DNA from 4 places in the Clostridium sartagoforme genome. Region 2 is predicted to be linked to each of the others. Evidence: riboswitches for the same ligand, from Rfam matches in the RefSeq annotation. Region 2 holds a riboswitch; each other region holds the start of a gene.
The links. Region 2 has a riboswitch for S-adenosylmethionine ahead of metF (methylenetetrahydrofolate reductase [NAD(P)H]). Riboswitches for the same ligand answer to the same signal wherever they lie in the genome.
Positions count from the first base shown of each region.

Region 1: it holds a riboswitch for S-adenosylmethionine, as region 2 does, so the genes downstream of both, ABDZ60_RS04975 (methionine ABC transporter ATP-binding protein) here and metF (methylenetetrahydrofolate reductase [NAD(P)H]) in region 2, are expected to answer to the same signal.
Region 3: it holds a riboswitch for S-adenosylmethionine, as region 2 does, so the genes downstream of both, ABDZ60_RS04040 (O-acetylhomoserine aminocarboxypropyltransferase/cysteine synthase family protein) here and metF (methylenetetrahydrofolate reductase [NAD(P)H]) in region 2, are expected to answer to the same signal.
Region 4: it holds a riboswitch for S-adenosylmethionine, as region 2 does, so the genes downstream of both, metK (methionine adenosyltransferase) here and metF (methylenetetrahydrofolate reductase [NAD(P)H]) in region 2, are expected to answer to the same signal.

Region 1 covers NZ_BAAACH010000011.1:298,954-306,839, forward strand. The annotation lists gene ABDZ60_RS04960 (FprA family A-type flavoprotein) at 162-1,379, shown strand; gene rd (rubredoxin) at 1,410-1,571, shown strand; gene mgrA (L-glyceraldehyde 3-phosphate reductase) at 1,864-2,862, shown strand; SAM riboswitch class I at 2,962-3,103, shown strand; gene ABDZ60_RS04975 (methionine ABC transporter ATP-binding protein) at 3,282-4,340, shown strand; gene ABDZ60_RS04980 (methionine ABC transporter permease) at 4,309-4,989, shown strand; gene ABDZ60_RS04985 (MetQ/NlpA family ABC transporter substrate-binding protein) at 5,030-5,860, shown strand; gene ABDZ60_RS04990 (M20 metallopeptidase family protein) at 5,935-7,104, shown strand; gene ABDZ60_RS04995 (ABC transporter substrate-binding protein) at 7,487-7,886, shown strand, end outside.
Region 2 covers NZ_BAAACH010000037.1:184,307-192,192, forward strand. The annotation lists gene ABDZ60_RS14820 (NADH-dependent [FeFe] hydrogenase, group A6) at 1-1,247, opposite strand, end outside; gene ABDZ60_RS14825 (NADH-ubiquinone oxidoreductase-F iron-sulfur binding region domain-containing protein) at 1,249-3,153, opposite strand; gene ABDZ60_RS14830 (NADH-quinone oxidoreductase subunit NuoE family protein) at 3,155-3,631, opposite strand; gene ABDZ60_RS14835 (S-ribosylhomocysteine lyase) at 3,878-4,336, opposite strand; gene metF (methylenetetrahydrofolate reductase [NAD(P)H]) at 4,393-5,286, opposite strand; SAM riboswitch class I at 5,521-5,644, opposite strand; gene ABDZ60_RS14845 (GNAT family N-acetyltransferase) at 5,724-6,251, opposite strand; gene ABDZ60_RS14850 (MraY family glycosyltransferase) at 6,453-7,406, opposite strand; gene ABDZ60_RS14855 (V-type ATP synthase subunit D) at 7,586-7,886, opposite strand, start outside.
Region 3 covers NZ_BAAACH010000011.1:55,799-63,684, reverse strand. The annotation lists gene ABDZ60_RS04045 (ZIP family metal transporter) at 1-588, opposite strand, end outside; gene ABDZ60_RS04040 (O-acetylhomoserine aminocarboxypropyltransferase/cysteine synthase family protein) at 885-2,162, opposite strand; SAM riboswitch class I at 2,300-2,420, opposite strand; gene ABDZ60_RS04035 (5-formyltetrahydrofolate cyclo-ligase) at 2,476-3,054, opposite strand; gene ABDZ60_RS04030 (helix-turn-helix domain-containing protein) at 3,093-3,551, opposite strand; gene ABDZ60_RS04025 (homoserine dehydrogenase) at 3,900-4,928, opposite strand; gene ABDZ60_RS04020 (GntR family transcriptional regulator) at 5,182-5,904, opposite strand; gene ABDZ60_RS04015 (SIS domain-containing protein) at 6,030-6,746, opposite strand; gene ABDZ60_RS04010 (neutral/alkaline non-lysosomal ceramidase N-terminal domain-containing protein) at 6,820-7,886, opposite strand, start outside.
Region 4 covers NZ_BAAACH010000022.1:86,626-94,511, forward strand. The annotation lists gene nagA (N-acetylglucosamine-6-phosphate deacetylase) at 1-609, shown strand, start outside; gene metK (methionine adenosyltransferase) at 786-1,961, opposite strand; SAM riboswitch class I at 2,061-2,168, opposite strand; gene ABDZ60_RS10565 (DcrB/PsbP domain-containing protein) at 2,338-2,904, opposite strand; tRNA gene ABDZ60_RS10570 (tRNA-Tyr) at 3,034-3,118, opposite strand; tRNA gene ABDZ60_RS10575 (tRNA-Thr) at 3,123-3,197, opposite strand; tRNA gene ABDZ60_RS10580 (tRNA-Val) at 3,303-3,378, opposite strand; tRNA gene ABDZ60_RS10585 (tRNA-Tyr) at 3,408-3,492, opposite strand; tRNA gene ABDZ60_RS10590 (tRNA-Thr) at 3,499-3,573, opposite strand; tRNA gene ABDZ60_RS10595 (tRNA-Tyr) at 3,601-3,685, opposite strand; gene ABDZ60_RS10600 (hypothetical protein) at 3,958-4,467, opposite strand; gene yyaC (spore protease YyaC) at 4,579-5,100, shown strand; gene mreB (rod shape-determining protein MreB) at 5,156-6,190, opposite strand; gene spoIIID (sporulation transcriptional regulator SpoIIID) at 6,330-6,581, opposite strand; gene ABDZ60_RS10620 (M23 family metallopeptidase) at 6,681-7,409, opposite strand; gene spoIID (stage II sporulation protein D) at 7,634-7,886, opposite strand, start outside.

The DNA of each region.
Region 1 (7,886 bases), on a different contig from region 2:
TATAAATTTTGATTCTAATCACATAAAGTTCCAAGGTGAATTCTTATAATAAAAATATAGAATTTACTTAAAAGCTAGTAAAGATAGAAATAGTGTAAAGATTGATATGAAAAACAGACATATATAATTTATAAAACACTATAAATTTAGGAGGAATAGAAATGGGAAAAGAATTCAAAATTAAAAATGATATTTATGGAGTTGGAATTATAGATGATAGAGATGTTCCATTTCATAGATTAGTATTAGATGGTACAACTTATAACAGTTATTTATTAAAAACAGAAAAACCAACAGTAATAGATACAGTAGATTTAATATACACAAGAGAATATGTAGAAAATTTAAAATCAATTATTGATTTAAAGGATATAGAATATATAGTTATAAATCATACAGAACCAGACCATTCAGGTGCTTTGGGAGGACTTGCAAGACAAGCTGTTAATGCAACTGTAGTTTGTAGTGAAAAAGCTGTTTATCACTTAAAAGAATTATATAAAATTGAAGAAAAAAGATTTTTAGTTGTAGGTGATGGAGATACCCTTGATATTGGAGGAAAAACCTTATTATTTAAAATGACTCCATATCTTCACACAGAAGAAACTATGATAACTTACTGTAAGGAAGATAAGGTATTATTCCCTTGTGATATATTTAGTACACATTTAAAAGCTAAGGAATATCTTTCAAGCAAGGCAAATACAGATATAACAGAAGCTTTTACTGTATATTACGATTTAATAATGTCACCACATAAAAAGTATGTAAGACCAATGATTTCAGCAGTTAAAGAGCTTGATATAGATATAATAGCGCCTTCTCATGGATATATACTAGATGAAAATATTGAAAAATATATTTCTATATATGATGAAAAGAGTAAAGAAACTAAAAAAGGTAAAAAAGCCACAATAGTTTATACAACAATGAGAAATTCAACAAAGGGAATTGCAGACAAATTTAAAAAAGAATTTGAAGCAGAAGATATTGAAGTATTAGTATTAAATCCAGATAAGACTGATGAAGAAGAAATATTAGAAGCTATTAAAAGTTCAGATGCAATATTATTTGGTACATCAACAAAATATGGTGATTTAATAGGTTCAATTGAAAATGTATTAAAGAAATTAAAGGATATAAACTTAGAAGGCAAGGTAGCTTGTGCATTTGGATCCTTTGGATGGAGTGGGGAACCAATAGAAATAATTCAAGATTATTTAAATGAAACTAATGCTAATGTTTTAAACACATCTTCAATAATAAAATCAACAGGTATGATTGATACTAAATTCCCTGTAAGAGTTAGATTCTCCCTTAATGAAGAATCAGAAAAAGATGTAGAAAGAGCAGCAGATTATATAAGTTCAATATTATAAATTTAATATATTAAATATGGAGGAATTATTATGAAAAGTTTTATATGTGATGTATGTGGGTATATATATGATCCAGAAGTAGGGGATCCAGATAATGGGGTAGAAGCAGGAACTGCATTTGCAGATGTGCCAGAAGATTGGCTTTGTCCTCTTTGTGGAGTAGGTAAAGATGAATTCTCGGAAGTGGATTAGTTATATATTATAAACAGCTTAAAGACTAAAGAGGTAAATAAAATATGATTTTAAAGAAGCCCTTTGCTAATTTAATTATTAGTTGGGGCTTATTTTTTATTGTGTACAAAGAGAAACTTTTCTGATAATAACTTAGTATTTGAAAAACTAATATAAAAAATATATAAAAAAAGAAATCGAAGAGATATAATTATATTAAATAAGGGCGTAACTATGAATGGAAAAACAATGTAAAAGCTAAATCTAATAATAAAAAATAAAATTTTATAATATTGAAATGAGGAGTGAAAATATGCACAGTGTAAACGAAGACAGATATAAAAAGATGAAATATATTAGATGTGGGAGTAGCGGATTATTGCTGCCAAGAGTGGCTTTAGGATTATGGCATAATTTTGGATCGGTAGACCCTATGGAAAATCAAAAGGCAATCATATTTGAAGCTTTTAATAATGGAATAACACATTTTGATTTAGCAAACAACTATGGACCTATATATGGATCTGCTGAAGAAAATTTTGGTAGAATATTAAAAAATAATCTTAGTAGTTATAGAGATGAAATGATAATATCTACTAAAGCAGGTTATGATATGTGGCCTGGTCCTTATGGTAATGGTGGTTCAAGAAAATACTTGATTTCAAGCTTAGACCAAAGTTTAAAAAGAATGAGTTTAGATTATGTTGATATATTTTACCATCATAGACCAGATCCAAATACACCTTTAGAAGAAACAATGTCAGCTTTAACTGATATAGTTAAACAAGGAAAAGCACTATATGTAGGATTATCAAATTATCATCCTAAAGAATTAAAAGAAGCTTCTAAAATATTAAAGGAAAACAAGACTCCATGCCTTATTCATCAATTTAGCTACAGTATGTTTAATCGTTGGAGTGAAGTTGAAGGCTTGCATGAAGTTCATAGAGAAGAAGGAATAGGATCAATAGCATTTTCACCTTTAGCTCAAGGAGTATTGACTAATAAATATCTTAAGGGAATTCCAGAAGATTCAAGGGCTAAAAAAATAAGTAGTAGATTTTTAAATGAAAAAGATATAACTACTGAAAAAATTAATAAGCTAATGGAATTAAACAAAATAGCAGAAAGTAGAAATCAAAGTTTAGCACAAATGGCTTTAGCTTGGGTATTAAGAGATGATTTGGTTACAACAGTTCTTATTGGAGCTAGTAAGCCAGAGCAAATAATAGACAATAAAAATATAATAAATAATTTAGTTTTTAGTGGCAGGGAAATCGAAATGATTGAAGCAATATTGAATTCAAAATAAAATTATTTACTAGATTAATTATCTAAAAAAAGAAATAAAACTATTGACATGAAAAATATATAGGGATATAATACGAAACAAGAACAAAAATTAAATAAGTTTTTATCAAGAAAGACGGAGGGACTGGCCCTATGAAGTCTGGCAACCTGAATTATATTATAATTATATTAGTTATAATTATAAGCTTTTATAGTTTAAGGTGCTAAATCCTGCAGATGTAATTGCATCTGAAAGATAAGAATGAGAAAAATATATATGTGTATAATACACTGCTTTCTTATTTTTAGGAAAGCAGTTTTTTTTATTCCTTAGGAAATTATGAATAGTTTAAAATTTGAGTAATGTGATTACTTGAAGCTAAGAAACAAAACAAACAAAATTATATGTGTCCACTTTTTTGGGGCAAAAGGAGGGAAAATATGATTATATTAAAAAATTTACACAAAACCTATGAATCAAAAGCTAATAAAATAGAAGCAGTTAAGGATGTAACACTAAATATTAATAAAGGTGAAATTTATGGAATTATAGGATTTAGTGGAGCAGGAAAATCAACATTAGTTAGATGTATAAACTTTTTAGAAAAACCAACTAATGGACAAGTAGTTATAGATGGGAAAGATTTAAGTACTTTATCAAATAAGGAACTTAGAGAAGAAAGAAAAAAGATAGGAATGATATTTCAGCATTTTAATTTGATGAAATCTAGAACAGTATTTGAAAATATAGCTTATCCACTTAAAGGGAGTAGTTACTCAAAAGAAGAGATAAAAAATAAAGTTAAAGATTTATTAAAACTTGTTGAACTTGATGACAAGGCAGATTCTTATCCATCTCAATTAAGTGGAGGACAAAAACAAAGGGTTGGAATTGCAAGAGCTTTAGCAAATGATCCAAAGGTTTTGCTTTGTGATGAAGCAACTAGTGCCTTAGATCCACAAACCACAAAGTCTATATTAAAACTTTTAAAAGAAGTAAATAAAAAGTTTGGAATAACAATAGTAATAATAACTCATGAAATGCAAGTTGTTAAAGAAATATGTACAAGGGCAGCAGTTATGGAAAATGGTAAGGTAGTTGAGGAAGGAAGTATATTTAAAATATTCTCAGAGCCTAAAGAAAAAGTTACAAAAAACTTTATAGATAGTACATCTTCACTAAGCAATATATATGATTTGATAGAAAATAAATCTTCAGTTGTAGATATTAAAGAAAATGAAAAAATTTTAAAATTAAAATATATAGAAAACAGTACAACAGAGCCAATAATTTCAATAGTATCCAGAGAATTTAATGTAGATACCAATATAATATTTGGGAATATAGAAATAATTCAAGAATCTCCGCTGGGGGGACTTGTTGTAATAATAAGAGGTGAAGAAGCCAAGATTAATAATGTTATAAGTTATTTACAAGAAAATAATGTAGAAGTTGAGGTGATTAAAGATGGAAGGCTTAGTGCAAAAATTACTGCCTAATGTAATAACAAAGATACCAGATATATTCAAGGCTACAGGAGAAACACTAATTATGATTTTAGTAGCAGGCCTTATATCATTTGTTATAGGAATTATTTTAGGAGTCATATTAGTAGTAACGAGAGAAGGAAATATATTAGAAAATAAACCAGTATATTTTGTTTTAGAAAAAGTAATAAATATAACTAGATCAATACCATTTATTATATTATTAGCAGCTGTTATACCATTAACTAGGGCCATAGTAGGAACAGCTATAGGAACAAAAGGTTCCTTTGTACCATTAGTTTTAGGAACAATACCATTTTTTGCAAGGCAAATAGAAAGTGCTTTATCTGAAACTGATAAGGGGATAATAGAAGCTGCTGAAGCAATGGGATCATCACCATTTGAAATAATTTTTAGAGTATATTTAAAAGAAGGTGTACCAAACATCGTAAGGGCTACAACAATAACTTTTGTAAGCTTAGTTGGATTAACAGCTATGGCAGGTTCAGTGGGAGGAGGTGGTCTTGGAGATTTAGCAATTAGATATGGATATCAAAGATATCAAGTAGATATAACTTTTGTAACTGTTATAATCCTACTTATTTTAGTAAATATAATTCAAGGGGCAGGAAATATAATAATAAAAAAAACAACACATTAAAATTAAGCAATAAGAAATAAATTAAAAGGGGCGTTAAAATATGAAAACAAGAAAATTATTAAATATTATAATATCAGGAACATTACTTTTATCATTGGCAGGATGCCAAGGGGCAAAGACAGAGAATACAGATGGAAAGAATAAAGTAGTTAAGGTAGGAGTAGTTGGTGAAAATACAGATCAATGGGAGCCTGTAATAAAGAATCTTCAAGAAGAAGGAATAACTTTAGAGCTTGTTACCTTTTCTGATTATAGTCAGCCAAATCAAGCTTTAGCAGATAAAGAAATAGATTTAAATTCCTTCCAACATTATGCATATTTAAATCAAGATATTAAAGATAGAAATTTAGATTTATCAGTTATTGGAGAAACGATAATAGCTCCACTTGGGGTATATTCTAATAAAATAAAATCTTTAGATGAATTAAAAGATGGTGATTCCATTGCAATACCAAGTGATGCAACTAATGGGGGAAGAGCATTAAAGGTTTTAGAATCAGCAGGAGTTATTAAAGTAAATGAAACAGCAGGATATACTCCAACTTTAAGTGATATAACGCAAAATCCTAAAAATATTAAATTTGTAGAAGTTGAAGCTGCACAAACTCCAAGATTATTAGCCGATGTAGCTGCAGCATTAATAAACGGTGGACATGCAGTTGATGCAGGATTTAATCCTAAAAATGATTCTATTTATTTAGAACAAGTTAAAGAAGGTACTGATAATCCTTATATAAATATAATAGTTTCAAGAACTGAGGATAAAGACAATGAACTGTATAAGAAGGTTGTAGATGCCTATAGATCAGAAGATGTAGCAAAGGTTATAGAAGAAGTATATAAAGGGGCTTATATACCAACTTGGAAATAATAAAGAATATTATTAAATAAGTATCTATCTTATAGGGCTTTAATAGATAGTACTAAATATAAGGGGGCTTTTTAATGAATATAAAAGATTATGTAATAAAGGAAAAAGATTATATTACCTCTTTAAGAAGGTATTTTCATAAACATCCAGAAGAAAGCTTAAAAGAATATAATACAGCAAAAAAAATAGAAGAAGAATTAGATAAGTTGAATATTCCACATAAGAGAGTTGGGGCAACTGGTGTTTTAGGAATAATAAAAGGTAAAAATGAATCAAATAGAATTTTAGCAATAAGGGCAGATATAGATGCTCTTAAAGTTCCAGATTCAAAAGATGTAGAATATAAATCACAAAGCAATGGATATAATCATGCTTGTGGTCATGATGGGCATACAGCTAGTCTTCTTGGAACAGCAAAAATTTTAAAAGAAAAAGAAAAAGAGTTAAATGGAGAAGTAAGATTAATTTTTCAACAAGCTGAAGAAGTTGGACAAGGAGCTAAGGTATTTATAAAGGAAGGATACTTAGATGGTGTAGAAGAAATACTTGGAGCACATGTGGCATCCCATTTAGAGGTAGGCAAAGTATCAGTAACAAGTGGTCCAATTTCTGCTTCATGTGATTATTTTAAAATAACTGTTAAAGGAAAAGGCGGTCACGTATCTGCACCACATTTATCAACTGATGCCTTATATATTGCAAGCCAAATAGTAGTAAATCTACAGTCAATAGTAAGTAGACAAACTGATCCAGTTGATACAGTAGTAGTAGGAGTTGGTTTGATTAGAGGGGGAACTACTTACAATACAGTAGCAGAAGAAATTGTTTTAGAAGGAACAACAAGAAGTTTTACTTTTGAATCAAGAGAAAAAACTAATAAATCAGTAGAGAAAATAGCAAAGTCTATTGGAGAAATATATGGAGCAGAAGTTATAGTAGAATTTAGAGACTATGCTTCACCTCTTATAAATGATGAAAAAGTCAGTGAAGAAGTGGCGGTTATTGCTAGTGATATAGTTGGAAAAGAAAATGTAATAACTAATTCGCCAAAGAGGTTAGGAGCTGACGATTTTGCAGAATTCTTAATAGAAGTACCAGGGTCATATATTCATGTAGGTACTAAAAATTTGAAAAATGCAAATACTTCAGTAGCACATCATAATGATTTGTTTGATATAGACGAAGAGGGCTTGTTAGTAATTACAAATATAGAAGTAGAGTATATATTAAATAAATTACTATAATTAAATCTTTAATTTTAATAGTAATCTATAAAATTAAAATTATAACAGTATTTACAATAGATAAGATTTATGATGTTATAAGTAAATAGAATAAGTTTAATAAATATAAGTGTGAATATAAGATTGTTATAACTTGGATTATTCTAAGCAAATAGCAATTTATATTCACATTTTTTACTTTAAAATTAAATTGAAAATAAATTTACAAAAAATAAAATTAAAGTAATATATCGTTGTAATTAAAGTAAATTAAATTTAAAATAATAATTGAAAGGTTTACAAAATAAATTTAAAGAAGAATTTATAAATTAAAAGATATCTTATAATTTCAAATTAAAGTTAAGTAAAAAAATATATTTATTAAATCAAGGGGGATTTTTTTATGAGTAAAATTACAAAGATGATATCAGCTCTAACATTATCTACAATAATGATAACTTCATTAGTAGGATGTTCAGGTGGTAAAAATGAAGGGGGAACTTCATCAGGTGATACTATAACAGTTAATTTCTGGACAGCACCACAAAAAGTACAGTATGATTTTTGGACAAAGAAAGCAGAGGCTTTCAATTCTACTAATACAAAAGTAGAAGGAAAAGTTATTAAACTTGAAGTTCAACAAATGCCTGAAACACCATCATCAGAGGCAGGAATACAAAATGCTTTAGCAACAGATACTGCTCCAGCAATTTCAGAAAACATAAATAGAGGATTTGCTACAACATTATCTCAATCAGATGCAGTTTACTCATTAGAAAGTGAAGAATGGTTCAAGGATATAG
Region 2 (7,886 bases):
CCACTTGATACCCCTAACGGATTATCAAATTCTGAGTCCTTTAAATTAATTATATCTATCCCTGCCTCTTTTATAATTTTAGCTAGTTCTCTAGTAGTTATAACTAGATCTACATCCTTTATTCCATCATTACTTATCATTTCTTTTCTATTTGCTTCAAACTTCTTAGCTATGCATGGCATAATTGATACAACTTTCAAATTTTCCCTTTTTACAGATAATTTTTTGGGAAGATAATTTTTAGCTATAGCTCCAAACATTTGTTGAGGGGATTTACAACTTGATACAAGATTGATATTTTCTAGATAATTATTTTCTGCATAATTTATCCAAGCTGGACAACAACTAGTAATAAGAGGTAAATTTTCTCCTACAGTAAATCTTTCTATAAATTCATTAGCCTCTTCCATTATGGTTAAGTCTGCTGCAAAATTTGTATCAAATACAGAATTAAATGATAGCAATTTTAATGCAGTTATGATTTTCCCTGTAGATAATCCTCCTGATTCTAACCCAAATTCTTCAGCAAGAGCAGATCTCACAGCAGGTGCTATTTGCGCTACAACATATTTATTATCGTCATCTAATAATTCCCATGCCTTTTTGTAATCACTTTTTTCTCTTAAAGCTCCTGTTGGACAGACTGCTACGCATTGACCGCAATATGTGCAGTTTGTATCTTTTATTGAATCATTAGAAAAAGTTGATACATTAGTTCCAAATCCTCTGTTAGCTGCAGTTATAGCATGTACCTTTTGAACATCATTGCAAGCTGTAATACATCTTCTACATAAAATGCATTTTTCTCTATCTCTAATAAATCCGTCAGAAAAATCTAAATCAAAGTTTACCATTTCTCCTTCATATTTTTTTTCATCTACACCTAAATCTGAAGCTAACTTTTGTAGCTCACAATTTGTATTCTTATCACAATTTAAGCAATCCTTAGGGTGATTTGATAATAACAACTCTGTTATAATCCTTCTTGCTTTAATTGCTTTTATAGAATTAGTCTTTATTGACATTCCTTCTTTCACTTCTGTTGCACATGATGGTGCTAATCCACTCCACCCCTCTACTTCTACAACACAAACTCTACAAGTTCCCTTACAATTTCGAGTTTCCCCATCTGCCATATACATATGACACAGTGTTGGTAAATTTATATTTATCTTTTTTGCAGCTTCTAAAATACTACTGCCTTTTTCAACTTCTAAATTTATTCCATTAATTTTTATATTAACCATTTTAAGCTTCACCTCCTAAGCTAGTTTTTATTATGGCCTTAGTTGGACATGCCTCGTAGCATAAACCACATCTAATACATTTATCTATATCAATTTTATGCTTTTCTCTAATTTTTCCTTTAATAGCCAGTACAGGACAGGCTCTTAGACACTTGGTACATCCTATACATTCATCAGTAATCTCATATTTAACAAGTCCTTTACAAACTCCTGCAACACATTTTTTATCTACTACATGTTGCTTATATTCCTCCTTAAAAAACTTTAATGTACTCAAAACTGGATTTGGTGCAGATTCCCCTAATCCACAAAGAGACGCATCTTTAACTACCTCACAAAGCTCTTCCATTTTTTCCAGATCTTCTTCTGCTGCTGTTCCATTTGTTATCTTCTTCAAAAATTCTAATATTCTTTTATTACCTATTCTACATGGAGTACATTTACCACATGACTCGTCTACACTAAATTCTAAATAAAACTTAGCAATATCAACCATACAATTATCTTCATCCATTACTATCATTCCACCTGATCCCATCATAGAACCTATCTCTGTTAAGGTATCATATTCTATAGGGAGGTCTAAATATTCAATTGGAATACACCCACCTGAAGGTCCTCCTGTTTGTATTGCTTTTAATTCTTTATCATCTATAATTCCTCCACCTATTTCATATACAATATCTCTTAATGGAATTCCCATAGGAACCTCCACAAGCCCAACATTATTAATATTTCCTGCTAAAGCAAAAACTTTAGTTCCTGTAGATTTCTCCGCTCCTATTGAGCTATACCATTCAGAACCTTTGTTAATTATTTGACTAACATTTGCGAAAGTTTCCACGTTATTAACACATGTAGGCCTTTGCCATAATCCCTTTTCAGAAGTTCTCGGTGGCTTCATAGTAGGCTCTCCTCTTAATCCTTCTATTGAGTGAATTAATGCTGTTGCTTCTCCACACACAAATGCTCCTGCTCCATATTTTATTTCTATATCAAATTTAAATCCTGTATTTAATATATTGTCTCCTAGCACACCTATTTCTCTTGCTTGCTTTAAAGCTATTTTCAGCCTTTGAACAGCTAGAGGATATTCCGCTCTTATATATATATAACCCTTACTTGATCCAATAGCATATCCACAAATAGCCATTGCTTCTAAAACTGAATTAGGGTCACCCTCTAATATTGCTCTATCCATAAATGCTCCTGGATCGCCTTCATCAGCATTACAGATTACATATTTTACATCACCTTTTGCTCTTCTTGCAGCTTCCCACTTTCTACCTGTTGGAAATCCTCCGCCTCCTCGGCCTCTAAGTCCTGATTCACTAATTTCCTTTATAACATCTTCTTGTGTCATAGTTGTTAATACTTTTCCTAACGCTGTATAAGCTCCTATCCCTAAAGCTTCTTCCATATTTTCTGGATCTATAACTCCACAGTTTTTTAGTGCTATTTTTACTTGCTTTTTATAAAAAGGAATATCTTCTTTTACTTTTATTCTTTCTTTTGTTTCTTTATCTTCATAAAGTAATCTCTCAACTACTCTTCCCTCTAAAATATGACTTTCTATTATTTCTTTAACGTCCTCTTCTGTTACCTTTATATAAAATACCTTATCTGGCATAATTTCTATTACTGGGCCTTTTGCACAAAATCCAAAGCATCCAGTCATTATTACTTTAATTTCATCTTTTAAATTTAGCCTATCTATTTCTTCATTGAAAGCTCTGCTAATATTATCAGCATTTGAAGCTTTACATCCTGGTCCTCCACAAATTAATATATGTCTTTCTTTTATTTCACCATTATTATATTTTTCAGGATTCTCTCTAACCTCTATATTCTTTTTAAATTCTTGAACTCTTTCTAATAAATCATTGTAATTATTTATTCTCTCCATATTAACCTTGCTCCCTTAGATTATTTATTAATTCATTTACTTGAGGTTTAGTAAAATATCCATAAACTTTATCATTTACAAGCACTACTGGTGCAATAGCACATGATCCGACACATCTTAAAGTATCTAAAGTAAATAATCCATCTTTGGTAGTTTCGCCTTCTTTTATGCCTAATATTTTTTTAAAATCCTCTAATATATCACAAGCTCCTCTTACAAAACAAGCAGTTCCTGTACATATACTTATTACATATTTGCCTTTTGGTTCGGTTGAAAAATAGGAATAAAATGTTACTACACCATATACTTTAGATGCTGGTATATTTAGCATAGAAGCAATATACTCCTGAACCTCTCTTCCTAAATATCCATATAAGCCTTGTGCATGATGAAGTACCGCAATCAAAGAACTTTCATCATCATTCCCATTCTGGATAAATAATTCTAACTCCTTAAATTTACCACATGTATTTCTCAAACTATCTCCCCCGTATCTTTTTCTTAATATTATAAATTTTCAAAATATTTTAATAATTAAATGGTATCATATTTCTATTTATTTTGAAATATGTAAAAATTTATATATTCACTTTATTTATTTAATATTATGTTCTATTATAATTTATACATAAAAATAAAAGAGTTATATTCTATATAATATTTATTAGAATATGACTCTTTTATGTATAATTTTTATTTTTGTTATTAAAATTTAATTATTAATTTATTCTTCTCCATAGATATTTAGTGAAAAACCAGATTTCAATGCTTCTTTAGCATATTCCTTTGCTCCAAATAATGATAAATCCTTATAGTTTCCACATTGAATTTCATTAGCTGCAGGTATTTCTGTTGCATTCAAAATTTCTTTTAATGAAAATTCCAATTCACTCTTTATTTCATAAGGTTCTATATCTCCCCAAATAGTCAAATAAAATCCTGTTCTACATCCCATTGGTGATAAATCTATTATTCCTTCTAATCTTCCTCTTAATTCATGAGCTAGAAGATGTTCTAATCCATGCATTGCTGCTGTACCAAAAGCTTCTTTGTTAGGTTGTAAAAATCTAATATCAAATTTAGTTACCTTATCTCCTTTTTCCCCTGTTAATAAACAACACTTTCTAATATAAGGAGCTTTAACTATTCTATGATCTAATTCAAAACTTTCTACCTTTTCCATATTTCATCCTCCATATAGATATTTAACTTTTTTATTTAGTATCATATATATATTAACTAATTTATTACTTTTTCACAATTATTAATAGTATCCAATATAGAAAATATATTTGTACTTATTCTCTTAGCAACATATGCATTATTCATTGTATATAAATGGACTCCATCAACACCACTTGATATTAAATCTATTATTTGCTCAATAGCATATGCGATTCCTGCATCTCTTAAGGCTTCTGGATTATATTCGTATTTATTCATTATTTTAATGAACTTTTTAGGTAGTTTAGCTCCACATAACGATACAATCCTTTTTATTTGTTTAGTATTAATAACAGGCATTATTCCTGCTTGTATTGGAATATCTATATTGTACTCATTAGTTTTATCTAAGAAATTATAAAAATACTCGTTATCAAAAAACAGTTGAGATATTAAATGCGTTGCTCCTGAATCTTGCTTTTTCTTCAAAATTTTAAATTCTGTATCTAAATCTACAGTATTTAAATGCCCTTCTGGATAACAAGCTCCCACTATATTAAAATCATTTCTTTTCTTAATGTGACTTATAAGATCACTTGCATAATTAAATTCACTAATTCCATCATAATTACTTGGAATATCTCCCCTTAATGCCAATATATTTTCTATTCCTGATTCCTTTAAATTATTTAGTATATAATCAACTTGAGTTTTAGTTGAATTTATACAAGTTAAATGCGCTAAAGCCTCTATACCATATTTCTTTTTTACTACTGAAGAAATTTCACATGTCATATTCTTTGATAAACTCCCACCTGCCCCATAAGTTACACTAATAAAATCTGGCTTTAAATCTTTTAATTCCTCTAAGGTATTGTAAATTATATCGATTTTTGATTCTTGCTTTGGTGGAAATATCTCAAAAGAAAAAACCACCTCTTTTTCATTAAATAAATTCTTAATATTCATATTTTCCCCCCATTTTATTGCTTAAATATTTTAACAAAAGCGCAAAACACTTTTTAAGTTCACAGTTTACAAGGCATAATTCACAGTTGTTTATTTAGTGAATACTTGATAAGAAGTAGTGAAAATTATAGGAATAATTCACCAAAATTAAGTTTTAAAAACTATTATAATTTTTTAGGCAATAAAAAATACCCAAAGATAACACTTGGGTATTAATATATTGCCTATAAATTACCCTTATCTAACAGGAATTAGCACCACACAATAGAAATATATAAATTAAAATCACTTATTACATTTCACCTTTGTAGGTTGCCGGGTTTCTCAGGGCCAGTCCCTCCACCACTCTTGATAAAGTCTTAGTATATTCTTTTTTATAATTATAAAGTATTTTATATCTTGTGTAAATAATACTATTAATTAAATATGGCTAATCTTTAGTTATCATCTTTAAACATAGCCATAATTATTTCATCATAATATCTTCCATTTCTATATATCTCTTTTTTTAATATTCCTTCTTCTTTAAATCCAACCTTCTTATAACATGCTATTGCTCTATTATTAAATGAAAATACATTAAGTTTTATTTTATTCATGTTAACTTCTTCAAAAATAAACTTGATTAGTACTTTTAGTGCATCACTTCCATATCCCTTGCCCCAATATTCTTTATCTCCAATCATTATTCCCACTACACAAGTTCTATTTTTTACATCACATTCATTAATACTGCATCCGCCTATATATTTTCCAGTTTTTAAATCCTCAATTGCAAAATCATAAGTAAAATCCGTATTTGCTTTTCTACTTCTTACCCACTCTTCTTCTTGCCATTTAGTCATAGGAAATGGGATTGCAGAGTCCATAAGTTTTTTTACTTCTTCATTATTTATATATACTGTTGCCTTTTCTATATCTTCTTCCTTATATGCTCTTAGTTTTACTAACTGACCACTATACATAATAAGCCCCCCCTTTTATATTAATTAGTTCAGAATGCACAATTCGCGGTTCACAGTTTTTTGGTAAAGTACACAGGTATCAAGAAACAAGTTGTGATGTAAATTGAGAACCAATCTATATAACAACTTGTATCCGTTAACTGTTACCTGTCCTATTACTGTTCCCTATAACATAGAAACACCCGTGCACTGAAATAAATATTAATTCTTAATTAAAAGTAATACTATCGAAATTATACTAAAAGCTAAGCTAACCATATTTATATATGTTACAACTTGCTTTGGAGTAAATCCCTTTGCTTCTAATCTATAATGTATTTGACTTCTATCTGCTTGATACACAGGTTTTCCATCTAAAAACCTTTTTATTATAACAAATATATTATCAAAAATAGGTATTGCAAGAGCTAAAATAGGTATAAATAAACTCATTAGAGTAGCTTGTTTAAAAGCTCCATCTAAAGCTATTATACTTAAGATAAACCCTAAAAAATTAGCTCCTGAATCTCCCATAAAAACCTTTGCTGGATATTTATTGTACATTAAAAAGCCCAGTGTTACTCCTGATACTATTAATGACATACTAATTGATTCACTTTGCTTTAATATTATGGCTGCTCCTGCAAAAGTTATAGATGATATCAAAGACAATCCCCCTGCTAAGCCATCCATACCATCAGACCAATTTATAACCGTTGTTACGCCAAAGATCCATGTCATAGTTAGTATAAATTGTAGTACTCCTGATAATTGTATGTAAATTCCTGTAAATGGATTTGTAAATCCTCTAAACACTATTCCAGATTTAAAAACTATAAATGCCGCTAATAATTGAATTATTAACCTTGGGTATATAGGGAACTCTTTTCCTCTAGTCTTAAAAGTATCATCTATTAAACCTATTGCTAATATTAATAAAGCACCTGCAAATATCCATAACTTTTCATCTATTGCTGTATATCTATTAATAAAAAAATATACTATAAAGAAGCTTATAAACATAGATAAGCCACCACAAAGTGGAATTTCTCTTCCATGCTTTTTTCTTTTAGTTGGTTTATCTGTAAAACTATATTTAAAAGATACTTTAATTAAAATTGGTGTTATTAAATATACTATCAAAAAAGATAATATAAAGGATATTGCATATATCATAATTTTCTCCTTGATTTCTCACGTCTATCATTCATTAAGTTACTAAAATTCATTACTTTATTATACTATTAATAGGCATATTTATCAATTACAAAACTGTTACGTTTATTATGTAATTAAACAACATATAATGTAGCTTATATATGTAAACAAAATTAAGGAGATGTTTTCACATCTCCTTAATTTCTTGCTTCTATCATATCTTTAACTTTCATAAGTCTAGTTAAAGCTCCTCTTTCATTTTCATCCAGCTTCATTCTTATATATTTTATAGTTTCTTGTAATGAAGGAATGGTCATATATTCAAGAGCATTAACCCTTCTTCTTGTCTTTTCTATTTCATCTGCCATAAGCTGAGTTGATTTTTCTACTTCTGCAAGTTCTAATAACTTTGGTAATATTTTATATAGCTTAGCTATTGAATCATCTAATTCAGATGATGTACTTGCAAAACCGTATGGAAATATACTTCCTTCATCT
Region 3 (7,886 bases), on a different contig from region 2:
TATTACTGCTGCTATAGGTTCTACTATTCCAGATAAAGCTCCATAAAGAAAAGCTTTATTTTTGCTTAATCCTTCACTTCTAATAGGCATTGATATTATTGCCCCCTCTGGGAAGTTTTGAATTGCTATTCCTATAGAAAGAGCGAGAGCCGATGCAATAGTTATTGCTCCACCTTCATTCATAACTGCTGCAAAAACAATTCCTATAGCCATTCCTTCTGGAATATTATGAATTACTACTGATAATACCAGTTTTGTAGTTTTACTTAATTTATAGTTTTTTGATCCCTCTTCATTCTTACCATCAACATGTATATGTGGAATGATTTTATCTAAAGAATATAAAAACATAATACCGACAAGTATTCCAACAGCAGCTGGAATAAATGATAATTTTCCCATGTCTTTAGAGATATCTATTGAAGGAATAATTAATGACCATACTGATGCTGCTATCATAACTCCTGATGCAAATCCAAGAAGTATTTTATTAACTTTTTTATTCATTTCTTTCTTCATTAAATATACACAAGCAGCACCTAAAGACGTACCTACAAAAGGTATTAAGATTCCGATTAAAATATTCATTGCTACTACTCCTCCTTTACAAATAGAATGTTCTCTATTTTTATAATAATGAATTAAATTTTATTCATCATATATATCGACTTAATTTTTACTTATTAATATGTTACAACTTTTACTCATGTTTATCAAGTATTCATGGATTTCTACCCTATTTATATTCATCAAAGTCTTAAAATATATACTTATTGCTGTAAATAAGCTTATCTGCCTATTTGAATACTCTCAATAATATTAAATTTGAAAAAAAAGCTACTATTCTACATAATGTATATAGAATAGTAGCTTTATAAAATTCTCTATATTGATTCTAATGCTTGTTCAAAGTCTGAGATTATATCTCTTATATCTTCTACTCCAATTGATACTCTCATCAAATCAGGAGTTACTCCACTTGCTATCTGTTCTTTTTCAGATAATTGACTATGAGTAGTTGTTGCTGGATGTAAAAGGCAGCTTCTTACATCACCTAATGTTACTACTAATGCTACTAAATTTAATGATTTTGCAAACCTTTTTGCATCCTCTATACCGCCATTTATTCCAAAAGTTAATAATCCACTTCCTCCACCTTTTAAATATTTTTTTGCTTTATCATATTGAGAGCTCGTTTCAATATATGGATAATTAACCCATCTTATTTTAGGATGTTTTTCTAACCATTTTGCTAAATCTAAAGCATTTTGTGAATGTCTTTCCATTCTTAAATGAAGAGTTTCTAGCCCTAAGTTAGTTAAATAAGCATTAAAGGGACTTTGGCACGCCCCTAAATCTCGTCCTAATGTAACTCTTAATTTTGTTATATATGCTGCATTTCCAAAGCTTTCTACATACCTTAACCCATGATAACTTGCATCTGGTTCTGTGAAATCTTTAAATTTTCCATTTGCCCAGTTAAAATTTCCACCATCAACTACTATTCCACCAATACTTTGAGCATGACCATCTGCATATTTTGTTGTGGAATGTACTACTACATTAGCTCCATGTTCAAATGGATTACATAAGTATGGCGTTCCCACTGTGTTATCTACTATAAATGGAATTTCTAACCTTTTTGAAACATCTGCAAATTTATCAAAATCTAATATATCTAATCCTGGATTTCCTATTGTTTCTCCATATATTACTTTAGTATTATCCTTTGCACATGAAAGTATTTCTTCTTGGCTTGCTTCTGGATCTACAAAAGTAACATCTATTCCCATTTTTTTAAGATTTACTGTAAATAAGTTGACAGTTCCCCCATATAAACTCGCTGATGATATAACATGATCTCCAGCGCTGCATATATTTAATATTGCATATAATAAAGCTGCTTGTCCTGATGAGGTAGCTACTGCCCCAATACCACCTTGCAGTTTAGCAAACTTTTCTTCCAATGCTCCCACTGTTGGATTTGATATTCTGCTATATAGATGTCCTTCAGCCCCCAAATTAAATAACTTTTCTAATTGATCAGGATCATCATATTTATATGTCGCTGTTTGAAATATTGGTAATACCCTTGGCTCTCCAGCCTTTGGTGCATACCCTCCTTGAATGCATATTGTCCCTTTTTTCCATTGATTTGTCATATTAAAAGCCCCCTTTTTAATATAATTGCTTATTGCTTATACTTTTAGATATTATTTTTTAATAAAATAAAAAAAGTTACTTCAAAATAAGAAGCAACCTAAAATACTAAATTATTCATTAAAAAGTTTAATGAAATACCTTATTTGCCAAGCCATAGCTTGCAGGATTTAGCACCACACTAATTTACAAAATATCTTCATAATTTAGTAGGTTGCTAGGTTTCATAGGGCCAGTCCCTCCACCATTCTTAATAAAGTCTTTATTTATTTAATTATATTTTATAATACACTACATTTTTATACTTTTCAACCATTATTGGTAATTTTTTATAATTTTACTATTAGTTATTATATAATCTACTTTAATATCATGTTCTTCACTTTCTATTTTATCAATTACTTGAAGATCATAAGCTAAGACAACTTTATTAACTTTATAAGCTATATCCTTTAAATATCTATCGTAATATCCTCCCCCATAGCCTATTCTATTGCAATCTTTATCAAAAACAACTCCTGGTACTACTATTAAATCTATATTTTCTTTTTCAATATATTTAGAATCATCTATTGGCTCTAATATTCCCATTGAATTTTTCTTTAAATCATCAAAGGAGTTTAACTTTATTGCTTTCATTGATTTATTAGTTTTATATATTTTAGGAATAAAAACATCCTTTTTATCTTCTAAAGCTTTTTTTATTATATTTATTGTATTTATTTCATTACTAAAACTAATATAAATAAATATGTTTCTAGCATTCTTATATAACTCCGTATTTTTTAACTTATTAAATATTTCATTATCCATTATTTCTTTTTCATTCCTATTTAGTGAATCTCTTATTGATAATATTTTATTTCTTAAAATCTTTTTCTCTTCTTTTTTCATATTATTCTCCTAAAAATATCTATTGCAACTTATGCCATCTAAATTTTAATTCCTTTTATAATATATGATAATCCTAATCCTAAAAAGGCTACGACTGTTCCTAACATTAAATTATTTGTAAGTAATCCAATTGCTGTTCCAGCGATAAACCCTCCTAATATTATCAATTCATCCTTTTCTTCATTTTCATCTAATTCTTTATTTTCACCAGTTTCTTTATTTTCGTCTTTTTCTTCATATTCATTACTACTTTTATCTTCTAGATTAATTTCTTTAATAACTGTATCATTAACCATACTATCTCTATCTCTTACTAGCTCATCTAATGTTATTTCAAACAAATCACATAATACTATTAACTTTTCTATTTCAGGATAGGTTTGACCAGACTCCCACTTAGAAACCGCTTGTCTAGATACATCTAATAATTCCGCTAACTTTTCTTGCGATAATCCTTTTCCCTTTCTCAAGGACTGTAACTTTTCTGAAAATTTCATTTTTATCACCTCTATAAAAAAAATACCCTATACAAGTGTATTATACTACCAATTACTATTTGCTTTTTGTCAACCTAAAGTTGCCATGGTTTTAAATTACTAAGCAAGTTATATAGTTGACAGCATACAAGGCACAGTTCACAGTTATTTTGATTTTATAGTGAACATGGAACAAGCTTAATTATAGTCTGCTAAACTCAACTAAATTTTAATGTCCCTCACCAATTATTTTTTACCAATAACTTAATTCATTCTTAATTTAAATTCTTAATATAAGTTGGCGAAGGTAAATAAGCATATAGCGAGCTTAATACTTCTTTTCATAGCTATTTAGCTTATGAAACATATCTATTTATCGTAGCCTTTATATTCGCAATTTATATTTATAATGTCTCTCAATATAGATGCTGCTGCATTCATTGTTCCTGATGCACCACCTATTACACTAATATCCCCTAATGTATCGGTACTATAAAATACACCTTTATTTTTATCATCTACACAGTATAAAGGATGACTTTTACATATTACTTCTGGTCTTACATATGCTTTTATTTGACTACCTTCTTTATATACTTTTCCTATTAACTTAATTTTATTACCTCTCTTTTTTTCATTCATTATTAAATTCTTATCTAATAAATCTATTCCCTTTATATCAATATCTTTAATACTTAAATCAGAATTCATAATAGCATTTGCTAATATTAATATTTTTGATGCGGTATCATAACCTTGTACATCTAAATTATAGTTTGCTTCTGCAATTCCAAAGCCTATTGCCTTATTTAAAGCTTCACCATATTCAATTTCATTTTCATACATTTCACTTAAAATATAATTGCTTGTTCCATTTAATATCCCTTCAATTGCTAGTATCTCTGCTCCAGCTAAATCAAAAGTACCAACATTTATGGATGGAAGTGCACCTCCCGTTGTACATCCTATACCAAGGTTAACTTTATTTCTATTCGCCAAATTTTTTAGATTTTTATATTGTAATAGTATTGGTCCTTTATTTCCTGTTACTACATTAATAGAATTTTCTAGTGCTAATTTTATATGAGTTAATCCTGGTTCGCCTGTCTCTATATTAGTGTTTGTTAGTTCTACTAAAGTATCTATATCTTTATTTTTTATAATAGTATTTATATTTATATTTTCATCAAACTTATCTTTATATGTTTTTAAATTAAAATTATTTTTTATAATTTCTTCAATATCTATTCCATTATTATTGTAAATTCCACCATCACTTTTTATTATATATTTTATTTTTATATCTAAATTCATAGATTTTAATGTATCTTTTTTATCTTGTAATAATTTTATTAAAGCTTTAGCTACTCCGCCATAGCCTAATATTCCTATATCCATATTCAGACCTCCCTTTAATATAATTATAACTAAGTTTCTAGTAGTATCAATTTTCTTTTTATTAATCTTGAATAATTATATATTTAATTTTATGGTTAATATAAAAATCCTTAATATAATAAGGCTATCCTTCTAACTAATAAATCACACTTATTTAATGTAATTTAGCTTAGTCAGAAGTATAGCCTTTTTCTATTTTGTAAAAATTCTTAAATTTAAAAATTAAATTCATCCGTAATTTGAAATAATATCTTTATTCCTTAATTACATATCTTAAAGAATAAACCTCACTATTTACATAATCTATACCAAATTCTATAGGTTTAGAATATTGATCATAATTTGTGGTAATTATCTCAATGACAATTGCTTTTCCTGTATCTGAAAAGAATTTAGCTTTTTCTCCTAATAATTCTACTGCTTTTAATTTTTGATAAGAATGATTTATCTTAATATTATATTTTTTTCTCAATACATTATAAACTGATTCATTCTCAAGAACATATTGATCGAGATCAGGAAACCTATCAGATGATATAAATATTTTTTCTATTACTACTGGATTATTATCTGCATACCTTAATCTTTCCAAAACGTAAACTTCACTATTTACAGGTATTTTTAAATTATCTGCAATATAATTATCAGCTTTAACTTTATCAAACATTAAAATTTTTGAGGAAGTTTTAAAACCTAAAGCTTCCATTGTTTCGCTCCATCCCTTAGAAACAGAGTTCATTGTTTTTTCAATATTGAACTTAGCCACAAAAGTTCCTTTACCCCTTATACGAGTTAACATCCCCTTACTAACTAAATCATCAATAGCCCTTCTTACTGTCATACGACTTGTATTAAAAAGAGTACAGAATTCCTCTTCTGTAGGAATAATTTCTCCTTTTTCATACCTTCCATCTTTTATTTCATTCTTTATATAATCAATAATTTCTTTATAAATAGGCTTTCCTGATTCTTTCATTATCTAGTCACCTGCTTTTAAATTAATATAATTCTATATCTTTTGCCTATGTTTTATATTAATATAGCATATTATTAAACATTAGTTCAAATATAATATAATCTATATAATACTTATCTTAAATATTAATAATATCTATTGAATAATTCATTATTATACTCATCTGCTCCATCTAAATTGGAACTTTTAAATACTGGTGGTTCTATTCCTGCCTTTACTAATTTATCAATAACAGCTGCTATTATAGCTTGAGCTATTGCTATACCTGTTGCATCTGAAGTTGCTCCTATAGGTACATCAAATCCTTCTACATAAAATGCAGCGTCACCTTTTTCAGCGCAATTATCTATTACTACATCTGCTATTTGATACATATTTTTTCCTGACTTATGTCTTGATTCAACTTTAGTAGAATGTTTAAGAGATGTTAATGCAATAACACTTGCTCCTATTTCCTTTGAATATAAACACATTTCAACAGGTACATTATTTCTTCCTGAATTAGAAACAACCATTATAGTATCATTTTTGTTTACTTTATATAAATCTAGAATGCTTTTTGAATATCCATCTAATCGTTCTAAATATGTGCTTTTATTAGGCATTTCATGTAACATTAATTCTGGAGGTAATATCCCTTGTACATATGCTAATCCTCCAGCACGAATATATAATTCTTCAGCTACCATATGAGAGTGCCCTGAGCCAAATACATAAAATCTTCCACCCTTTTTACAAGATTCTACTATTAAGTCTGCTGCCTTCTCTATATTTTGACTTTGAGTTTCTTGTACTTCTTTTAGTTTTGAAATTACAAAATCTAAATAATTGTTTATTATCATTTATATACCCCCTACATAATTTAGTTAGCGTAAAATTTTTTTTACACTATTTTCTTTTTAAAATCTTTATATTTTATTTATTATCAAAATCTTGTTTTAGCTTTTCTAATATAAAAGAAATCATCTTTTCCCCTTGTCCTCTTTTTATAATACTTGAGGAAGCTTCATAGCATTTATTATCAAAAGATTTTTCATCAGCAAAATATAAATAATATCCATTGGTATATCCTAAAATTATATTATTACCAACTTCCTTTATCTTCTTGCCTAAGCTTGAAAAAAGTTCCCCAGGTACTGTTATTAAATTCCAATTACTTATTTTTATTATATTTATTTCTACATTTAGCTTATCCATTTTACCTATATTTTTAGCAAATTTTAAATTTGTGCAAGCCCCTTCATATTGAGATTCTATTACTCTTAAATCATTATAAGAGATTTCTTTTTTCTTAACTTCTTCTAATTTCTTTTCTAACTCATATAATATTTTTTGAGCTTCTTCAACACTATCTAAATCTTTAATTTCTAAATCTAAATTATAATTTTTAACTTGTATATTATTTATAGGCCCTTTATATATAGGATTGCTTAAACTACTTTTAATTGCATCTGATAAATTTTTTCCAAGCCTATCTACTTCATCAAATGATGATTCTTTTCTTGTAAATCTAGTACTTATATCACCAGCACTTCCATTAGTAAAAGTAATCATATCGTATGAATTTCCTAAATGCTTTAATACACCAGAAGGAAGATCCGCTGTAATATATAAATTTTCCTGGTTCATTATTGTTGGATGACATGAAAAATTATACATTAATACTTTTTTACCATTATTAAGTAAAAATTCAATTGTAAATAATTCTGTATCCCAAGGAAATTTAATATTATGCCTTTCACTACATACATTATAAACATTTGAAATTCCTATTTGTATTTCACAATTTTCTCTATTATCTAGTGCTCCCCTTACTCCTTCTATTAATTTATTAATATAATCTTCAACTAAATTTTTATTGTATTCTCCAAATATTTCTTCTAATCCATTAAGTATTCCATTTATATTATCAGAAACTCCCTTAGGTCCAGAGTGAGTGTGTGTAGCTCCCACAATTAAATTTCCTCTTTTTATTCCTAAGT
Region 4 (7,886 bases), on a different contig from region 2:
ATAAAAGAATTATCAAGAAAGGGAATAGTTTGTTCTATAGGACATACAAAAGCGACTTATAATGAAGCTATGGAAGGAATTAAATGTGGTTGCTGTCATTCAACTCATTTATTTAATGCAATGACACCATTTGCTCATAGAGAACCTGGAGTTGTAGGTGCTATATTTGATAGTGAGATAACTACTGAAACAATTTCTGATGGTATTCATATATCTTATCCATCTCTTAGAATTGCTTATAATCAAAAAACTACAGATAAGGTTTTACTGGTTACTGATGCAATGATGGCATGTGCTATGCCTGATGGTATGTATGCGTTAGGTGGTCAAGATGTTATTGTTAAAGATGGTGCTGCAAGACTTCTAAGCGGAAGTTTAGCTGGTTCAATATTAACTTTAGATAAAGCTGTTAAAAATGTATATCAGAATGTTGGCCTTTCTTTGAACGAAGCTGTAAAAATGGCAACTTTCAATGCTGCTAGACATTGTAAGGTTGAAGATAAAAAGGGTCTTGTTAAAGAAGGATATGATGCTGATCTAGTATTATTTGATGAAGATATAAATATAAAAAAAGTAATTGTTGGTGGAAGAACAGTTCATTCAGCTTAATATAGTTCACAGTGTACAGTACACAATTTACAGCTGAATGTAACTTTTCATCCCATCTGAAAAGCAAAGAGCCTAATTAGTATATTTCTAATTAGGCTCTAATTTTATTTTTAGATTTTTAGCTAAGCTGAAAATCATCCAAAACTGTGCACTGTGAACTTTAACCTATTCACTGACTAAAGTAGTTTCTTTATTTCTTCTACCTTATTTAATTGTTCCCATGGTAAATTTAAATCATTTCTACCAAAGTGTCCATAAGCAGCTGTTTGTTTATATATTGGTCTTCTTAATTCTAAATCTCTTATTATAGCTCCTGGTCTTAAATCAAATACCTTTTCAGCTATTGAAATGATTTCTTCTTCTGATTTCTTTCCAGTTCCAAATGTATCTATTTCTATTGATACTGGTTTAGCTACTCCAATAGCATAAGCTAATTGAATTTCTAATTTATCTGCAACTCCTGCTGCAACTAAGTTCTTAGCAACCCATCTTGCTGCATATGCTGCTGATCTATCAACCTTAGTTGGATCTTTTCCAGAGAATGCTCCACCACCATGTCTTCCATATCCACCATATGTATCAACGATTATTTTTCTTCCTGTTAAACCACTATCTCCTTGTGGGCCTCCAACAACAAATCTTCCAGTTGGATTTATATAATATTTAGTATTATCATCTAACAATTCTGATGGAACTACAGCTTTAATCACATGTTCCATTAAATCTTTTCTTATTTGTTCTTGAGATACATCTTCACCATGTTGTGTTGATATTACTATTGCATCTATTCTTACAACTTTATTATCATCATATTCAACTGTAACTTGAGTTTTTCCATCTGGTCTTAAGTATGGTAAAGTACCATTTTTTCTAACTTCTGATAATCTTCTTGATAACCTATGAGCCATAGCTATTGGTAATGGCATATATTCTTCAGTTTCATTTGTTGCAAAACCAAACATCATACCTTGGTCCCCAGCACCAACTGCTTCAACTTCGTCCTTTTGGCCTGACTTTGACTCTAAAGCTTCATCAACACCCATAGCTATATCACCTGATTGCTCATCTATTGATGTTAAAACTGAGCATGTATCACAGTCAAAACCATACTTAGCTCTATCATATCCTATTTCCCTTACAGTTTCTCTTACTAATTTAGGGATATCAACATAACAATTGGTTGATATTTCTCCCATAACTAGTACCATTCCTGTTGTAACTGCAGTTTCGCAAGCAACTCTTGCTGTTGGATCTTTAGCTAAAATACTATCTAATACTGCATCTGATATTTGGTCGCATATTTTATCTGGATGTCCTTCTGTAACTGATTCTGATGTAAATAATCTTTTCATTTTATTTCTCCTTTCATTTTATTTGATATTAATTCTAAACTAAAATTATTTATAAAAAAAAATCTCTTCGATAAGAAGAGATAATAAAAATCATAATCTTTCTTATCTTGCAAATTACTTTGCAGGAATTGGCACCACACTCAAACTTAATGAAGTAGGTTGCCGGGTTTCATCGGGCCCTTTTCCCTCCGCCTCTCTGGATAAGAACTAATATCAAATTTTACTTTTCAGATTATAGCATCTTTAATACTAATAGTCAACTATAAAACCTAAAAATTATTCATGTTTATTGTATTATTTTGTCGAATATTACTTAAATTAAAAAATAAAAAAGACAAAATATTGTCTTTTTTATTTTACTATATAAATTACTATTTTAGAAATTTATACTTTTAAGAATATTTTCGAAAACCGGCTTTGCTTCTTCATATTTAGATTGCGTAGACCATGCAGTAAATTGATAAAAAACATCTTCATGTTCAATACATGTAATTAAAAACTTAGCTTTAATTTTATTTACTGAGCCTGACAGCTCAAATTGCCTTGCAGAAATATTATTACCGATTATTGACTCATTAATCATTGAAACATCTGCACCTTCAACAGTTGTTTTCATGTTTTCCATTATGATTGTAGCATAGTCATCAACAGTAAACTCGTCTTCAAAATCCTCAGAAGTTTCTTCAATAACAATCATATACTGCTCTTTTGCCTCAAGACTCATTTGAATAGTTGCCACATCATTTAGACTTGCTTCCTTCCAAGATTCTGGGAAACTCATAGAAATATTAGAAAGATTAGACTTTATCGTCTGAACACTTTCAATGTCATTGCTCTTAGCTTGTTCTAAACCTTCCTTAACACCTTCTGCAAATGTGCTACACCCAGTAAACAAGAAAAATGTCAAAACCAATGTTGATATGGATATTAATAACCTTTTCATAAAGACCTCCTTAATTTTATATAAATTAACCCATTAAATTTTATTAAGTGGTAGTCCCACTATTTAACAAATAAAAAAATATCGGTCAAACACTTTTTCATTAAATTGGTGTTTGACCGATAATAACTTTGGTGGGGGAGGACGGATTCGAACCATCGAAACGAAACGTAACAGATTTACAGTCTGCCCCCTTTGGCCACTCGGGAACTCCCCCATATTGGAGCTGGCAATAGGAATCGAACCTACAACCTGCTGATTACAAGTCAGCTGCTCTACCGTTGAGCCATGCCAGCATATTTAATTAATAAAATATCTAATTCTCTTCTTTCAGCAGATGGAATTTCACACTAAATTCAGTTATTACTACTCTCTACTTCATCAAGTGTTCAATACCAAAATGGTGGAAACAACAGGGATCGAACCTGTGACCCTCTGCTTGTAAGGCAGATGCTCTCCCAGCTGAGCTATGCTTCCACGTTAAATTTCAAAAATTATTTATAAAATGGTGGGGGAGGACGGATTCGAACCATCGAAACGAAACGTAACAGATTTACAGTCTGCCCCCTTTGGCCACTCGGGAACTCCCCCATTTTATGGAGCTGGCAATAGGAATCGAACCTACAACCTGCTGATTACAAGTCAGCTGCTCTACCGTTGAGCCATGCCAGCACATTATATACTAAATAAATTTTAAAATGGTGGGGGAGGACGGATTCGAACCATCGAAACGAAACGTAACAGATTTACAGTCTGCCCCCTTTGGCCACTCGGGAACTCCCCCATTAAAATTTATTCATTTATCAGTTAAGTAAACCTTGCCGCCTTAACTGACAATGATTAGTATATATTTATTATATCTTAATTTCAAGTGTAATTTCTACGCATTTAGAGAATTTATATCTATTATAATCTATTTTTCTCCTATTTTCTTTAATTTAATACTAATATCTTTTTTTCTTATCATTTCTTTATAATATTAAATTTCAATTTTCTCTTTCATTTATGTATAACTTTATGTCTATATCAATTTTCACATTACATTTATGAATACCTTTATATTTCTACTTCTAACTCTTCTAAATTAATATATTCATTCATTATATTTTTAAAGACTTCATACTCTGAATTTGATGTCCTCTTCTTTACTAATAAAATTCCATTTTTTAAATTTATTTTATCTTCACTATTAGAAAAGTATTCATTTATTTGTATTATGTCTACTACAGATAAGTTTTTAAGTATTTTATTTATTTCTTCTCTTTTAGTTTTTTCTAATCCATTAAATAAATTATTATTAATGGTTCCATTTTTTATTAAAGTTACTTCTTTTTTATTAATTTCTTTATCATTATTTATTTCTTTATCTTCTAGAGCTTTTTCATCACTCAAAACTTTTTCATTCGCATTTGACTTTTCCATATCTATTTTATTTTCTGTATTTATATCTATAGAATTTCTACTTATAGTTTCTTCACTTTTTAGAGGTTCCCATATTAATAGAAAGTACACCGGTATACTAGCACCTATTAAAATAGTAGTAATGTAAATAAGAATCTTTTTCAAATTTATTCATCTCCTTTTATTTAATTAATTTCCTTTTTATGTTTTTTTATACATTTAATTATAATTATCTTCTTATAGACATATATTTGTATAATCGGGGGTGAATTTTTAGTGAAGCATAAAGTATTATATAACAAATTTAATTCTCATATTGAAATAGCAAACCATATTAAAGGCTATATTAGGAACAATACTATAATAGTTTGTATAGGTACTGATAAATGTATTGGTGATTGTTTAGGTCCTATGGTAGGAACATTTTTAAAAGAAAGACGATTCCCTCTTCCTGTCTATGGAACCATAGAATCTCCAATTCACGCTTTAAATATAAATAGACGATTAGGAGAAATTAATAAAATGCATCCTAATTCATTAATTATAGGAATTGATGCTTGTTTAGGCGAGGTTAATTCTATTGGTGAAATACATACCAGAGATTATCCAATCCATCCCGGAAAAGGTGTAGGTAAAAGCTTACCAGATGTTGGTACAGCTTCAATAATTGGAATTATAGATTCAAGTGAAAACGCTGAATTTTTTACTTCTAGAAGTATTCGTCTTCATTTAGTTATGGAAATGGCAAGAATCATATCATCTGCAATCATTTACGCATATAATATTTCTTATAAATAAAAGGGAGTACAAGTACTCCCTTTTATTTATAAGAAATATTATCTATACTATGTATTTACTCAACTAGAGTTATTTCGCCATCTAATGAACCATATTCTATCTTATCTAAATATCCTAAAACCTTACCTGTACCTTCTGCAACTGCTTCTACAGAATTATTAGCTACCTCAACACTAACACCAGTTTCATGCTCTATTAACTTATCTAATCCATCTAATAAAGCTCCTCCACCAGTCATTAAAATACCTCTCTCTATTATATCAGCCGCAAGTTCAGGTGGTGTTTTTTCCAATACAAATTTAACACTATCAACAATTAAAGATACTGACTCCTTTAAAGCATAAACTATTTCTTCTGTTGAAATAGAAATTTCATCTGGTAATCCTGTAATTAAATTTCTTCCTTTCATATTAGAAGTTAAGTTCCTTGAACCCTTAAATGCTGATCCTATAGTTACTTTTAATTCTTCTGCTGTTTTCTCACCTATCATTATCTTGTACTTATTTCTTACGTACTTTATTATAGCATCGTCAAAAGAATCCCCAGCTACCTTTATAGATGATCTTACTACAACTCCCCCTAACGATATTACAGCTATATCAGTAGTTCCACCACCAATATCTACTACCATAGATCCAGTAGGTCTAGTTATATCTAAACCTGCACCTATTGCTGCTGCTAAAGGTTCTTCTATCAAATGTACTTTTTTTGCTCCAGAATTTCTTGCAGCATCAATAACTGCTCTTTTTTCCACTTCTGTGGCTTGTGACGGAACGCATACCATTACTTTAGGAGCTGTAATCTTACTCTTCCCATATGCTTTTTTAATAAACTCTTTTAACATTTTTTCTGTTATATCATAATCTGATATAACTCCATCTCTTAATGGTCTGACCGCAACTATGTTACCTGGAGTTCTTCCAATCATTCTTCTTGCTTCTTCTCCAACCGCAAGTATTTTATTGTTATTTTTGTTTATTGCTACAACTGATGGCTCTTTTAATATTATACCTTTACCTTTAGCATAAACTAAAACAGTTGCTGTTCCTAAGTCTATTCCTAAATCGCTCCTATTTCTCCAAAACCACATTCCTTACTCACTCCTACTCTATCACAATATATATTATTACAAATCGCTCTTATTTTACATTTTTCGATTGCTCTATTTCTTATTATATATGGAATATGGTAATCCTTCAATATATTTGTATCAATTTTGTAATCAATTACTACTCTGCTGTTTTATATTTCATCTTAGTGGCTTTTCCGCCTCTGATATGTCTTTCTGCCTTATTCAGCTCTAATATTGAATGAGTTTGTTCTGCAATTACTGGATTTATCTTAGGTAATCTTTCAGTCATATCTTTATGAATAGTGCTTTTACTTACGCCAAATACCTTAGCAGTTTTTCTGATTGTATCTTTTGAATCTATAATATATTTTGCTACTTCTAAAACTCTTTCTTCTATATAATCTTTCAAAACATTACCTCCTTTTTTTTGATAACTTATTATAGGTGACCATTAGCCTTAATATATTCATCAGCCATTTATTTTTAATGACTGATGAATTATTATTTATTACTCTTCATTAAATGTAAAATATGTTGTTGGATCTATATCTTTTCCTTCTGAATTTTGAACTTGTAAATTTAAATGCTCTCCAAATTCGCTATTTTTAAATATTACAGAGCTATCTCCAACAGTTCCTATTACAGTTTCTTCTGTTACTTTATCTCCAACATTTACTTTTATATCTTTAGCAAGATTACAATATTTTGTGTACAGCCCATTTGCATGAGCAATAACTACGTAATTGCCTTCTTCAGTTTTACTTGAAACTTCTTTTACTTCACCTACTGCTGCAGCCTTAACTTCTGTTCCAACACTAGCTTTTATATCTATTCCTCTAATGTTTCTGCTAACTCCTTCACTTATAACTTGTGGTTTTGGATAGGAGTAGCTTCTTGAAAGCAACCCATCTATAGGATTTGAAAATTTAACTTCTATATTAGTTCCAGTAGAAACATTAACATCTTCTTCTGTGGATGCAATTTCTTCTTGTGCTAATTCGTTGTTCTGATCATTTTCTACCCTATCAGCATTTTGTTTTTGTACTTCTGAAGTTGCTTTATCTTCAACATTTAAAGTAAATTCGTTTTCTGATTTGTTGCTTTGTTGTAATGCTCTGTTTTTTCTTGTAGTAACAACAGCAACAGTAGCAATTATACATAAGCAAAGGAATAGTACTAAATAAAAGCCCTCCTTTCTGAAAAAGTCTTTTGCCTTATCTTTCTTATTTTGGTCCATATCAACACCTCCTTTTTGTATTCTTGCCCGTTATAATAAATTAATACAATGAACTTTGGATTTATTTACATCAAATTTCTACATTTACCACCATTTTTTTATTTTTTCTGTCCAATAATATTATTCTTACACACAAAAAAAGAAGCAATATAATGCTTTTAAAGCCTTATATCTACTTCTTTCAATAAAATGTAAACTTTATAATAATTTAATACTATATATCTCTAATCAAATTTTACTTCCTTTAACTTAGTTCCTGTATAATAATGTTTTAATATTTCATCATATTTTTTACCGTCTTTAGCCATAACATTAGCTCCCCATTGACTCATTCCGACGCCATGACCATATCCCTTACAGTTAAATACTATCTCATTTTCATTTATACTAAATTTAAAGTTAGTAGAATTTAATCCAAGTGTTAATCTAAAATCTAATCCCTTAACTTTAGTTTCTCCAAGTTTGATTTCTTTTACT